Regions from separate parts of the Enterococcus sp. AZ109 genome, predicted to be linked through region 2. Evidence: riboswitches for the same ligand, from Rfam matches in the RefSeq annotation. Region 2 holds a riboswitch; each other region holds the start of a gene.
What was found. A riboswitch is a leader RNA that binds a small molecule or an ion and turns the genes downstream of it on or off. The one in region 2 is predicted to bind magnesium.
Positions count from the first base shown of each region.

Region 1 (4,289 bases), 620 kb from region 2:
TTTTGCTGTGGATTTAGTTTAACAAAAATGTTGAAGGCTTCAATTACTTTTAATAACTCTGAGTCAGGCATACGAGCAATTTCTTCCCCGCTGACTAATACTTCTGCCTCTAACCCGACTTGTTTGCAGACGGATTCAGTAACCAACGCATTGTCACCCGTTAAAACTTTGACGCCAACGCCATGTTTTTTCAACGCTTCTAAGGCTTGCTTAGTGGTTTCTTTTGGTGGATCAAGAAAAGCTAAGTAGCCAATTAGCACCATGTCTTGTTCATCTTGAACGGAAAATTCTCCCACGACACTTGGGTTAGTCTTTTGTGCGACGCCCAGAACGCGCAAGCCATCTGAATTTAACTCCTTTACTTTCTCCAGTATTTCTACACGGACTTCTTCAGTCAAGGGAATGACCTCTTTGTGAAAATCTACATAACTGGAGATTTCCAACATTTCTTCAATGGCTCCTTTTGTGATCATTTGCGTCTTGCCTTGAGCATCCTCCACCACTACACTCATGCGGCGGCGTTCGAAATCAAAAGGAATTTCGTCGACTTTACGGTATTGAATTTTGCCAGTGTTGAGTGTTTCTTTGGACGCATCAATAATTGCAATGTCCAATAAGTTTTTTAAGCCAGTTTGATAATAGCTATTTAGGTAAGCATGACGTAAGACACGATCATTCTCTTTCCCTTCACAATCAAGATGATATTCTAAGATAATTTTGTCTTGGGTTAAGGTGCCAGTTTTATCGGTACATAGCACGTCGATGGCACCGAAATTTTGGATTGAATTCAAATTCTTGATAATCGTTCCATTTTTTGCCATACCAGAAGCGCCTTTAACTAAGTTGGTAGTAACGATCATTGGCAGTATTTCTGGTGTTAGACCTACAGCGACTGATAAGCCAAACAGACACGCTTCCATCCAGTCCCCTTTTGTGAAGCCATTGATTACAATAACAGCGGGTGCCATCAAAGACATAAACTTAATTAGTAAGAAAGAGGTTTTTTGAATGCCTAGTTCAAAACTCGTTTTTACTGGTTCGCCCGCTAAGTCTTTGGCGACATGACCAAATAGTGTTTGGTTTCCTGTTGAGACCACTACTCCTTCAGCAGTTCCACTAATGACATTACTGCCCATAAAGACTAGATTTTCGTAGCTAGTTTCAGTGTCATAGCTGGCTGTTGTTTGTTCGGCTGTTTTTTCTACTGGGTAGCTTTCACCGGTTAATGCTGACTGCGATATAAATAAGTCCTTAGTTTGAATCAGTCGAATGTCCGCTGGAATCATATCACCTGCTGATAATTTTACGATATCGCCACAAACGATTTCTTCCATTGGAATTTCACTAAACCGATTGTTTCGCTTCACTGTTGCAGTCACTTTAACCATTGATTTCAATTTTTCAGCTGCCTGGTTGGATCGCACCGATTGAATCAAGGTCATTGTCCCACTAAGAATTACCATAATAGAAATAACTGCCACACCGAACAGGTCTTTATCTCCCGGTGCTGCCAAAATAAATTCAGTGATAAAAGAAACAATTCCTAATGCGATCAATACAAGGGTGAATGGTGTAATGTACGCCTTGATTACTTCTACAATCAAGGGTGTTTTCTTGCCATAAGTAATTTTGTTGTCACCGTATTGCTCCCTTAGCATTCCTACTTGAACTTCCGAAAGACCTCTTCTAGGTGTTTTGAAGTGCTCCCACATATTTTCTACGGTGCTTTTTGCCATTTGTTCGTAGTTTACGATTGTTGGATTTTTAATTTGTTTTTCCATTTTTTGTACCTTCTTTCCGATCATCGCATACCAGATGACTGTGCCTAGTCCAAAGAACACAGCGTTTTCTAGGATGATTTTCATATTATTGCCTCCTTAAGTCGAGACAGTGAAAAGAAGGTTCTCAAACGAGTTAGCTAAAAACAAATAGACAATAGTCTTTTGCTATTTGCCTATGCTTTTCTTTCCAAAGTCTCTGTTGATCCGAGCTACTGTCGTCCATTTGTTTTCATCTCCTTTGATTTTGTTACTGCTAGTTTCTTCTTAAATACTTTCAGTTCTACTGCATGGTCGAAATACGTTTCTGCAAGGCTGTCATAACCTAATTTTTCATAAAAATGCCATGCTTGCTTACGTCCTGTTAAAAAGACAAGGGTAAATCCTAAGTTTTGGGCCACTTTTTCAGCGTAATCAAGCAACTTCCGCCCGATGCCTAATCCTTGGCATTTTTCAGAGACAGCCACTTGTTTGATCTGAGCAATTTGGGTATTAACAGGATGTAGCAGTGCGGTAGCGACTACTTTTCCATCGATCCTTACAATCAGGTGCAGATCTTCTTTTTCTTGAAGTGGTGCATAAGTCAGTACTGGTTTGCCAGCGCTTTTCATCAAGAGCTCATTGCGTAGGGTAATTCCTTTCCAGTAATCTTGACTGTTCCAATTAGTTAGTGTGAACACTGTTTTACCATGATGTTTCCTCCTCTGTTTAGTGTTTTTTTGGAAAAACTTGCAAGCGACACAAAAAGACCTTTCGCCAAAAACTCAGCGAAAGGTCTGAAATAAGCACAAAAAAAAGCCCATTGCGATCTAGTCGTTGAGTTTTGGCACTATACAACGTAAAAAGCAGCGCTTTTAGCTACCTTAAGAAAAGCCTTGTAATCGACAATTCCTGTTCTACCCATTGGCGTCTCTCGACATTTTTGGGCAGTAGCCTGTGTTTGTATAGGAGCCTCACCTAACAAATCAAGTTATTCGTTTTTCCGAGGTAAGAATACCATCATTGGATTTAGCTTGTCAACACTAAAAAAATAAAAGAACAAACACATTTTGAATAACGTTTGTTCTTTTCAGGTTATCTGTTGTTCATTTTATTAATGAGCAACCGGCTGCTCAGTGGTCTATTTTTTCAGTATAGTTATACTTTTATTTTTTGCATAGAACCTGATACTTTAGTGATTTCCTAGTCAGAATACAACTATCTACCACAAGTGAAAATATTTTTAAAATAACAAGCCTATTCTAACTAATTTCGATTATCAGGACTTAGATGCGTCGCTGCAAATAGCGCACGAACGATCAAAGGAGTAATAATTGCAGCTCCGATCATTTCAGCAACTCCATTAGTAAAAATCAATGTTCCTAGTACTTTGATCAGCCCAGAAGGATTTACACCATAGGCATCGGCTACGCTGTTAGTGTATAATAAACCCATGAGTGACAATACTAAAACCGTATTTGTTAAAGAACCAAAAACGGCTGCGATAATCGTTGCCAACGTTAATTTATGATATTTTTTATAAAGCCAAGTAAATAAAGCCCCTGCTACTAGTCCAACCATTACTCTGGGTAGAACGGATACAATTGGGTTGGTAAAAACGAGCGTATCTAACGGATTAGTTGGCGAGGTAAATGCTCGGATAACTGTAAAGATGCCCCAGACCAGACCGATAAACATACCATCTTTTGTCCCTAACACAACAGCCGCAATAATAACTGTGATATGAATAATGGTTAAATCAGTGATTCCTAGTGGGATAAAGCCTAAAAAAGGAACCATTGCTTGTAACATAATCAAAGCAGTTAATATAGCACGAATCGTTAGCCGATACGTTTTATTTTTAGTATTCATTTTTTTCACTCCTAAGTTAGTTTCGATGACACTCGTGTCATTGGAATGATTATACATAAAAATGACACCTGTGTCATTAATTGATTACCGAGGTGACCCATGAAAAACAATTCAAATGAAGAGCGTAAACGTCAAAAACGTGAAGCTATCTTAAAAAGTGCCCGAAAAGTATTCGCGAAAAAAGGCTTAATTGATGTCACTATGAAGGATATTATTGATGAATGCGGAATTAGTCGTGGTGGAATTTACTTATATTTTGACTCAGTAGATGAGATTTTTATTGAGACAGTAAAGCGGCGCAACAGCCGAAAATTTGATTCCATTCGCTCATCCATTAAAGAGAATCAGCCTTTTGATGAACTGTTGGACAGTTACTTCAACAGCCACAAAGAACGTTTGTTAAATACAATTAATGATAGTATGCTGCGGGCTATGTACGAGTATTACTTCACCCATAAATCAGATGAGGATCGTGAGTTTCAGCAGGCACAAATGGGCGCTACCAAAGAAACGATCTCCGAAATTCTAGAGTTAGGTGTTCAGCAAGGCGTCTTACTAGCCCAACCATTAGGTCAGTTGGCAGAAAACTTCATGTTCGTCATCGAAGGATTAAGTGTTTTAGCACTAATCGGTGATATTAGCGAGGTCCAAATTGATCAG
Region 1 covers NZ_JBIOSF010000001.1:1,072,784-1,077,072, forward strand. The annotation lists gene mgtA (magnesium-translocating P-type ATPase) at 1-1,781, opposite strand, end outside; gene IGI42_RS05155 (GNAT family N-acetyltransferase) at 1,991-2,389, opposite strand; M-box (ykoK) riboswitch at 2,580-2,750, opposite strand; gene IGI42_RS05160 (ECF transporter S component) at 3,024-3,629, opposite strand; gene IGI42_RS05165 (TetR/AcrR family transcriptional regulator) at 3,729-4,289, shown strand, end outside.
Region 1: it holds a riboswitch for magnesium, as region 2 does, so the genes downstream of both, IGI42_RS05155 (GNAT family N-acetyltransferase) here and mgtA (magnesium-translocating P-type ATPase) in region 2, are expected to answer to the same signal.

Region 2 (4,289 bases):
GTGATTTTTCCAGATTACGGATGTGTTGACTGACAGTAGGTTGAGCCAAGTAAAGTTTTTCAGCAGTTTTACTGTAGTTGGAGTATTTGGCTGCGATCACGAATGTTTGAAGCCATTTTAATGCCATTCTTTCACCTCATTCAATTGATTACGAATCATAATGGAAATTCAATTAATTAATTATTAGATCTGATGTTTTCACTAGTATACACTGAGTATTAGAAGGAAACGAGAGGAAGAATGTCATGAAAGAAAAATTATTAACGCCATCAAAAACAAATTTCCAATTAGCTAGTCACTGTATTAACGAAGGCGGAGTCATTGTAACACCCAGTGATACAAATCTGGCATTAACCCTTGATCCATGGAATGAAGCAGCAATTGAACGGGCTTTCGCCATCAAAAAACGTCCGGCTAACGCAGCATTGACATTGTTTTTCCTTCAGCCATTGGACTGGCAGAAATATGCTTCGATCGAAAATCAAGAGATCGTTGAAAAACTAGTGAATGCTTTTTGGCCAGGACCATTGAATATTATCTTGAAGGCAAAAGCTAACGTACCGCCAAAGATGCTCTGTGGCAGTGAGACAGTCGCTATGAGTTGTTTAAGTAATCCGGTATGGCGTAGTTTTATGGAGGTACATCAGCATCCGGTTACAATGATCTCAGCCAATCTTTCAGGTCAAGCGGAAGGTATTCTGGTAGATATGAAGATCGTGCTAGAACAGGTGGGAAGATCAGTGGATTATATTATAGTAGGTGAGTCCCAAGGAACAACGACTTCTAGTACGATCATTGATCTGACTGTTGAAACACCGACGATTATTCGGTTAGGGGACATTACACCAAAAGATATTGAAGCTGTGATAGGCTTACTGCCGAAAATAAAAGAAGGGAAGTAAATGAAATGAGAATTGAAACAATATTTGAAGATGGAATGATTCCAGCAAGATTTGGAAAAGCCGCTGAAAATGAAGACATCAGGGCAGGTAATCCTGTTAGATCGTTTCCCTTTTCCATCAAGGAGGCTCCAGATGAAACAAAATTTTTTGCCTTGACCTTAATTGATTATGATGCGGTACAAGTCTGTTCATTTCCTTGGATTCACTGGCTGATGGCAAATATTCCAGTAGCTTTAACTGACATTCCAGAAAATTTCAGCTTAACCAATCAAGCACCAACGATTCAAGGTAAAAACAGTTTTTCCAGTTCTTTTTTGGCAGGTGATTTTTCTGCGATCGATGAATTATTTGTTGGGCCAACACCTCCAGACCAAGATCATATTTATACCCTAACCGTGTACGCTTTACCTAGTGAACTTGATTTGCAGTCGGGGTACTTTTTAAATGAATTTTTAAAAGCGGCAAATAGCTGTACGTTGGCCAAAGCTGAAATTCAGCTGATTGGAAGAGCGTGATTGAGAAGAACTCCTTTCTCACGTGATTCTAATTGCCTATTAGTTGACACATACGTGTATCTTTACTATAGTGGAATTGGAAATTAAATTAATTGTTAGGTGAGGCTCCTATATGGACACAAGCTGCTGCCGCGAAAGAATCGAGAGAGTCTTAGTTGGTGGAACAGGGATCATCGTGAAGGTGATTCATAACGCAGCTGACAGATCAGTCTGTCTACGCCCTATAGTGCTAAAGCTCGACGATGACCATGATTGCTTTTGCGCGTGCTCATTTTCGAGTGCGCGTTTTTTCGTGTGCTAAAGTATAGAAGAAAGGTGAGGATCAATGGATCATCCAGACAGTAGTCGACCGAAAAATAATAGAACCGTGGAGGAGATGAATGTTTTCTCTGCAAAGAGGAGGAAATACGATGATGAACAAAAAGAACCTCATCGCTCGCAAAGTAAGCAAAGATCAAGAGTTGAAAAAACTCGCTCAATTATCTGATCGTGATCTATTCTTAAATCTGCGTACGTCGTTAAAAGGCTTATCAGAAGAGGATGCCAAGGCACGTTTGGAAGAATATGGTCCCAATGAAGTATCTGCACAAAAGCCAACGCCTGCAATCATTTTATTTTTTCAAGCATTTAATGATTTATTTGTATATGTATTAGCGTTATTAATGGTGGTATCAATTCTGACTTCTGATTATGAAGCGGCTATTGTTATGGGAATTATGATTTTAGCTAGTGTGCTGATTACCTTTATTCAAGAATATCGTTCCCAAAAAGCCAGTATTGCGTTGCGAGAAATGATTGAAAATACGGCAGCGATTACTCGAGAGGGTCAGACGAAAGAAATTCCGATGGACGAAGTAGTTCCAGGGGATATTTTAACTTTGGCAACTGGGGACATGATTCCAGCAGATGCAGTGTTAATTTGGACAAAAGATTTGTTTGTTAATCAATCTTCATTAACAGGCGAATCGATGCCAGTAGAAAAATCAGCTACTGTGGTCGATGACGATGAGAACAATGCTTTAGATATGTCTAATTTAGTTTTTATGGGGACGGATGTACTCAGTGGTCAAGGACGTGCAATCATTTTAAAAACGGGTCAGCAAACCTTTTTCGGTGACATTGCGAAAAATGCGACCACCAAACGGGGAAAAACTTCCTTTGATATCGGCTTAGCCCGAGTGAGTAAAGTGTTGCTGCGCTTGATTATGGTGCTTTTTCCTTTAGTATTCTTAATTAATGGTATTACAAAAGGTGATTGGGGGAACGCCTTCTTCTTCGCCATTGCTGTAGCGGTTGGTTTGACCCCTGAAATGTTGCCAATGATCGTCAGCTCAAACTTGGCTAAAGGAGCTTTGACCCTCTCAAAACATAAAGTGATCGTCAAAGAACTGCCGTCGATCCAAAATTTAGGCAGTATGGACGTGCTTTGTACCGATAAAACGGGCACGATCACTGAAGACCGCGTAGTACTGGTGCAGCACTTAGATCCGTTAGGTAAAGAAAATACCCAAGTACTGGATCTGGCATTTTTGAATTCGAATTATCAAACCGGCTGGAAAAATCTGATGGATATTGCTGTAATTAATTACTATGAAGAAGAAAAGCGCCAATTGCCTTTTAATGAGATTCAAAAGATTGATGAAATTCCCTTTGATTTTTCCCGTCGCCGCTTAACGGTTGTTGTGAAGGCTGATGAACATCAATGGATGATCACTAAAGGTGCTGTAGAAGAGATGGCATCGATTTGCAAATATGTGGAAATTGATGGTAAAGTACTGGAATTTACTGAAGAATTGCACCAACAATTAAAAGAAGTGAATGAACGGATGAACCGTCAGGGGATGCGAGTGATCACTGTAGCTGTTAAACGGGATGCCCACGATGAAGCGGTTTACAGCACGGAAGATGAAAAAGATATGACCTTAATCGGTTTCATGGGATTCTTAGACCCAGCTAAAGAATCGGCAATTACCGCAATTGCTTCCTTACACGAACATGGAGTTGCCGTTAAAGTATTAACAGGTGACAATGCGATTGTAGCGCAAAAGGTTTGCCAAGACGTAGGTATTGACGCACAACGCTTCGTATTAGGCAATCAAGTCGATCAAATGAGTGATGAAGAATTGCAGCAAGCAGCTAATCAGACTCATCTGTTCGCTAAATTGAACCCGATGCAAAAGGCTCGGATTATTGAAGCTTTACAAACAACTGGACACACAGTCGGCTTCATGGGTGATGGAATCAATGACGCACCCGCACTACGAAAAGCCGATGTAGGAATCTCCGTGGACACCGCTGCCGATATTACGAAAGATGCTAGCTCAATTATTTTGCTGGAGAAGAGCTTGAATGTACTAGAAAGTGGTGTAATCGAAGGCCGAAGAGTATTTAGTAATATGATGAAATATATCAAGATTACGATTAGTTCTAATTTTGGAAATGTCTTCTCAATCTTAATTGCTAGTGCTTTCTTGCCATTCTTACCTATGCTGTCCTTGCAATTGCTATTACAAAATTTGATTTATGATATCGCTCAATTAACGATTCCATGGGATCACGTGGATGAGGAAGAACTGCTGACGCCAACTAAATGGGAAACCAAAGGGTTGATGAAGTTCACTGTTTGTATTGGACCGGTCAGCTCGATTTTCGATGTAATTACCTTCTTGGTGATGTGGTTTGTTTTTGGTGCAAATACAATAGCCAATCAAAGCTTATTCCAAACAGGATGGTTCATGGTAGGACTTGCAACTCAAGCTTTGGTCGTCTTAATGGTAAGAACCCGGAAAATCCCTTTCATCCAAAGTCGACCATCCTTGCCGGTTTTCGGCAGTATTATGGCTGCAGTGGTTATCGGGATGTTGATTGTTCT
Region 2 covers NZ_JBIOSF010000001.1:451,029-455,317, reverse strand. The annotation lists gene IGI42_RS02190 (LysR family transcriptional regulator) at 1-127, opposite strand, end outside; gene IGI42_RS02185 (L-threonylcarbamoyladenylate synthase) at 246-902, shown strand; gene IGI42_RS02180 (YbhB/YbcL family Raf kinase inhibitor-like protein) at 908-1,417, shown strand; M-box (ykoK) riboswitch at 1,502-1,671, shown strand; gene mgtA (magnesium-translocating P-type ATPase) at 1,831-4,289, shown strand, end outside.

Region 3 (4,289 bases), 950 kb from region 2:
AAAATGTGTTAAACTGTGGGTAAGAAAAAAACATGCGCACGGCATGATTGAAAGGAGCGAGGAACGATGATTGCCCACAAAAGAGAGGAACTCCATGTAATAGCCAACCAATAATTTCAATTACATGGAGGAAATGAAAATGACAAACAATATTTATGACAACGAAGAATTTTTTGAAAGCTACAGCCAAATGGAACGTAGTAAAAAAGGCTTGGATGGTGCGGGTGAATGGCAGACGTTAAAAGAGCTGTTACCAGATTTTAAAGACAAGACTGTCCTTGATTTAGGCTGCGGATATGGCTGGCATTGTATCTATGCTGCGGAGCATGGGGCTAAAGCTGTTACAGGAGTGGATATCTCTGAGAAAATGTTGGAAGTAGCCAGACAGCAGACCCCTTATGACAATGTTACCTACTTGCAAGAAGGCATAGAAGAAGCTTCTTTTACAGCTGACCAATTTGACGTAGTGATCAGTTCTTTAGCGTTTCATTACATCCCCTCATTTGAGGTAGTGGCAAAAAATGTTCATGCCTATTTAAAAACAGGTGGACAATTTATTTTTTCAGTGGAACATCCGGTGTTTACCGCTTATGGCACTCAGGATTGGTACTATGATGAAACTGGTGAAATCGCTCATTTTCCGGTGGATAATTACTTTTATGAAGGCAAGCGTTCCGCTCATTTCTTAGGCAGTGAGGTCACGAAATACCATAAAACCTTGACCACCTATTTAGACGGTTTGTTGACGAATGGTTTCACCATTGATCGAATCGTTGAGCCGACACCGCCGGAGAATATGCTGGATATCCCGGGGATGAAAGATGAATTTAGACGACCAATGATGCTGATTGTTTCAGCAACCAATTCAAAATAAGATTCCAGACCCTATCAGAGAAAATGCTGATAGGGTCTCTTTTGTAGTGCTGTTTTCAATTGTAGGAACGAGTGAAAAATCGATACGATAGCAAAAAGATGTGCTTATTGTTCTTCGACAGACTGATTGTTTTGTGTTTTTCCTAGCTGAATCCAGTAAAGGCAAACTGTTTGTCCAGCATCATTCATTTTTTCTTCGATCAACACCCCACTATTTTGCTCAATCGTTCGGATAGAACCAAGATTATCAGCGTGACATCCCAGCATTACCTCAGATAGCCCCAATATTTCAGCATATCCTAACCCCAGATTTAATATCTCTGTCGCATAACCTTTCCGCCGTTCTGTTGGCCGAACCGCATAACCGATGTGTCCAGCGTAGTTGCGTAAAAGTGGATGGTCAATGTGATGACGAATATCAATAATGCCAATAATCTTGTGGTCACTTTTGCGCAGAGCAAAGAAGACCGTAGACGGCACCCAATTTGACTGACGAGTTTCTTCACTACGACTATTTCGAGTGTACACTAACCAGTCTTGATAATTCATCTGATCCAACAAACCACTACCAGGATTACTGGCTCATCCTGATCAAAAAATTCTTGCTTAAAAGTGAGGACTGCTTTTTCTAAACAGGTTTCCGGTAATACCAAAACTAATTCTTCCAATTCAATATCTCCTTAATCTAGTTTTCCTTAGTTTAGCACAATAAGTAGGATAGTAAATAGGTCGCCTTCGTTTTAATTGTTATTTATTTTGAAATTCCGTGGTCTTTTATAATTTGTTATCGAATACCTATTATTGAGTTTTGGGGATTATGAATGAAATGAATAGTTATTGTTATGATTTTTGTGATGAGGGCTTTTATCTCATTTGCCCTGGCATAATAGATTTTTTTCTAATGCTAACTTAGTGCTAATCGAAAGTATCCAATGAGCATCACTCTGGTTTTTCTGATGTGAAAATAGATTTCCTTATTTTATAAAATATATAATCGTTCTTTTATCTTTTCTTCATTGTTATTAAGAAAGAGTAAATTCAAGGGGGAATTTCGGTTTTTGGTTGCAACTTAGTCCTGCCTAAGAGTAAGATGAGGTCGTGAAAATAAAATAGCAACAACCTTGTTAGGTGAGGCTCCTATACAAACACAAGCTATTGCTCAGAAACATCGAAAGATGCCAACGGGTAAAACAGGAATTGTCGGATTAAGGCTTTTCAAAAATAGCTAAGACCCAGGTCTTTACGTTGTATAGTGCTAAAACTCGGACGATGAGATGACGCTTGGTCAGAATTCTTGTTCGAAAAGGTTTCTGACCTTTTTTGTATGGATTCTAAAAAGTATAAATAACCGCTCGTGTTCACCTAATAGTTGTTAAAGGAGGTGAAACGATGCAGCAGATAAAAAAGATCGATTGGTGGATTTTAGGACCGTATGCTGTCCTGAGCACAATCGGTCTTTTAGAGGTTTACAGTGCCAGTTCTTATCGTCTAATGATTGCTGGTGAAAATCCACAGAGCTTGTTCTATCGGCAACTAATTTTTATGGGATTAAGCTGGTTGGTTATTGCTCTAACATTCTCCATCAAGCTGTCGCATTTTTTAACGCTGCGAATGGCTCAGCTATTGTTAGGTTGTTCGGCACTGTTGCTTCTATTGGTAAAAGTTCATTTATTTGGCGTAACTGTTAATGGTGCGCAACGCTGGGTTTCTATTTTTGGCATCCAGTTTCAGCCATCTGAGCTTGCCAATATCGCGTTGATTTTTTATTTAAGCTACTATTTCCGCAATCCGTTGCAGACAAAGCAAGAATTACGGGCACCAATCTTCGTTACGCTGTTTCTGATGCTCTTAATTCTGGTTCAGCCTAAGGTAGCAGGAGCTGTCTTGATTTTGGTTATTGCGGGGGTTTTATTTTGGTCATCAGCGATAGCCGTTGATATTGGTCTGATCTTAGGGGTGGGTGCGGTTATTCTAATGAGTGCTGTTTCTGGAATTGTCCTGCTCTTGGGTAAGTTCCAATTATTGCCTCACCTTTTTCAACATGTGTATGAGCGGATTGCGGTCGCAGGTAACCCGTTTGCAGATATCAATGGTGTGGGTTATCAAATGAGTAATTCTTACTATGCTCTGTATAACGGAGGGTTCTTCGGGCGGGGTATCGGCAACAGTATCACGAAAAATGGCTATTTACCGGAAGCTGAAACGGATTTTATCTTTTCCATCATCGTTGAGGAATTGGGACTCATTGTAGCTATCGGAATTTTGTTTTTGTTATTTCTGATATGCTTACGCTTATTCCAAATAAGTACCCGTTGTGAAAATCATCAAGCGGCGTTGGTTTTATTAGGAATCGGCACATTGCTATTGGCACAAACGAGCATTAATATTGCCAGCATATTGGGGCTTATTCCGATGACTGGGATTCCTTTGCCCTTCATTAGTTATGGTGGAACCAGTTATTTGATTCTTTCTTTCTGTATCGGGATTGCCTTGAATATTTCAGCAAAGGAGGTGCCCTATGCTAAGAAGAAAAGAATGGAATGATGCGTTGCTGCTGCCGATTTTTTTATTCCTGCTGCTGAGCATTTGGGTGCAATATCAGACAGCTGTGCTAGAAGGGAAATTGGTACAACCGATTGTAGTTAAGCAGCTGATCTTTAGTGGGTTAGCATTAGCCACTTTGCTAACAGCTCGTCGCTTACCTTTTTCGTTTCTCGTGAAATATGCACCGCTATGGTATGGACTTTCGCTAGGAGTCATGGTGCTGCTGCAGTGGTATTATGACCCAGCCATGTTTGAATTAACAGGAACCAAACGCTGGCTGAGAATCGGACCGCTAACGCTGCAGCCCTCTGAAATGATGAAAATTACCTTTATCTTAATGCTGGTCCATTGCACCTTACATTATGAGCAGAGAACCCAAAATCGAACGTGGCAGTCTGACTGGCGCTATATGCAAAAAAGCTTGTTGCTTGCTTTACCGACCTTTCTTTTAATGTTTTTGCAGCGGGATTTTGGCACGAGTCTGGTATTCGTCTGCATTTTAGGAGCACTGTTTATTATTGCGGGAGTTAATAAGCGGATTTTATTTTGCTTAGCAGGTTTATTGGCTGTGCTAGGCAGCTGCTTGCTGCTTTTCGTTTTCACTGAATGGGGAAGAGCGATTCTAAAAGTTTTGCATTTCAAGGAATACCAGCTAAATCGGATTGAAGCATGGGTAGACCCTCAAAAATATCAGGACTCTATCTCGTTTCAACAGGTTCGCAGTATGCTGGCGATCGCTACCGGTGGATTTACTGGAAAAGCTGGCGATGCCGCCTGGGTCTATGTCCCAGTCAGAGAGTCTGATATGATTTTTACCGTTATTGGTGAAAAATTTGGCTTTATCGGCAGCAGCGGCGTCCTATTTTTGTACG
Region 3 covers NZ_JBIOSF010000001.1:1,397,923-1,402,211, reverse strand. The annotation lists gene IGI42_RS06650 (class I SAM-dependent methyltransferase) at 140-874, shown strand; gene IGI42_RS06645 (GNAT family N-acetyltransferase) at 979-1,422, opposite strand; gene IGI42_RS06640 (hypothetical protein) at 1,419-1,541, opposite strand; M-box (ykoK) riboswitch at 1,987-2,154, shown strand; gene IGI42_RS06635 (FtsW/RodA/SpoVE family cell cycle protein) at 2,263-3,417, shown strand; gene IGI42_RS06630 (FtsW/RodA/SpoVE family cell cycle protein) at 3,392-4,289, shown strand, end outside.
Region 3: it holds a riboswitch for magnesium, as region 2 does, so the genes downstream of both, IGI42_RS06635 (FtsW/RodA/SpoVE family cell cycle protein) here and mgtA (magnesium-translocating P-type ATPase) in region 2, are expected to answer to the same signal.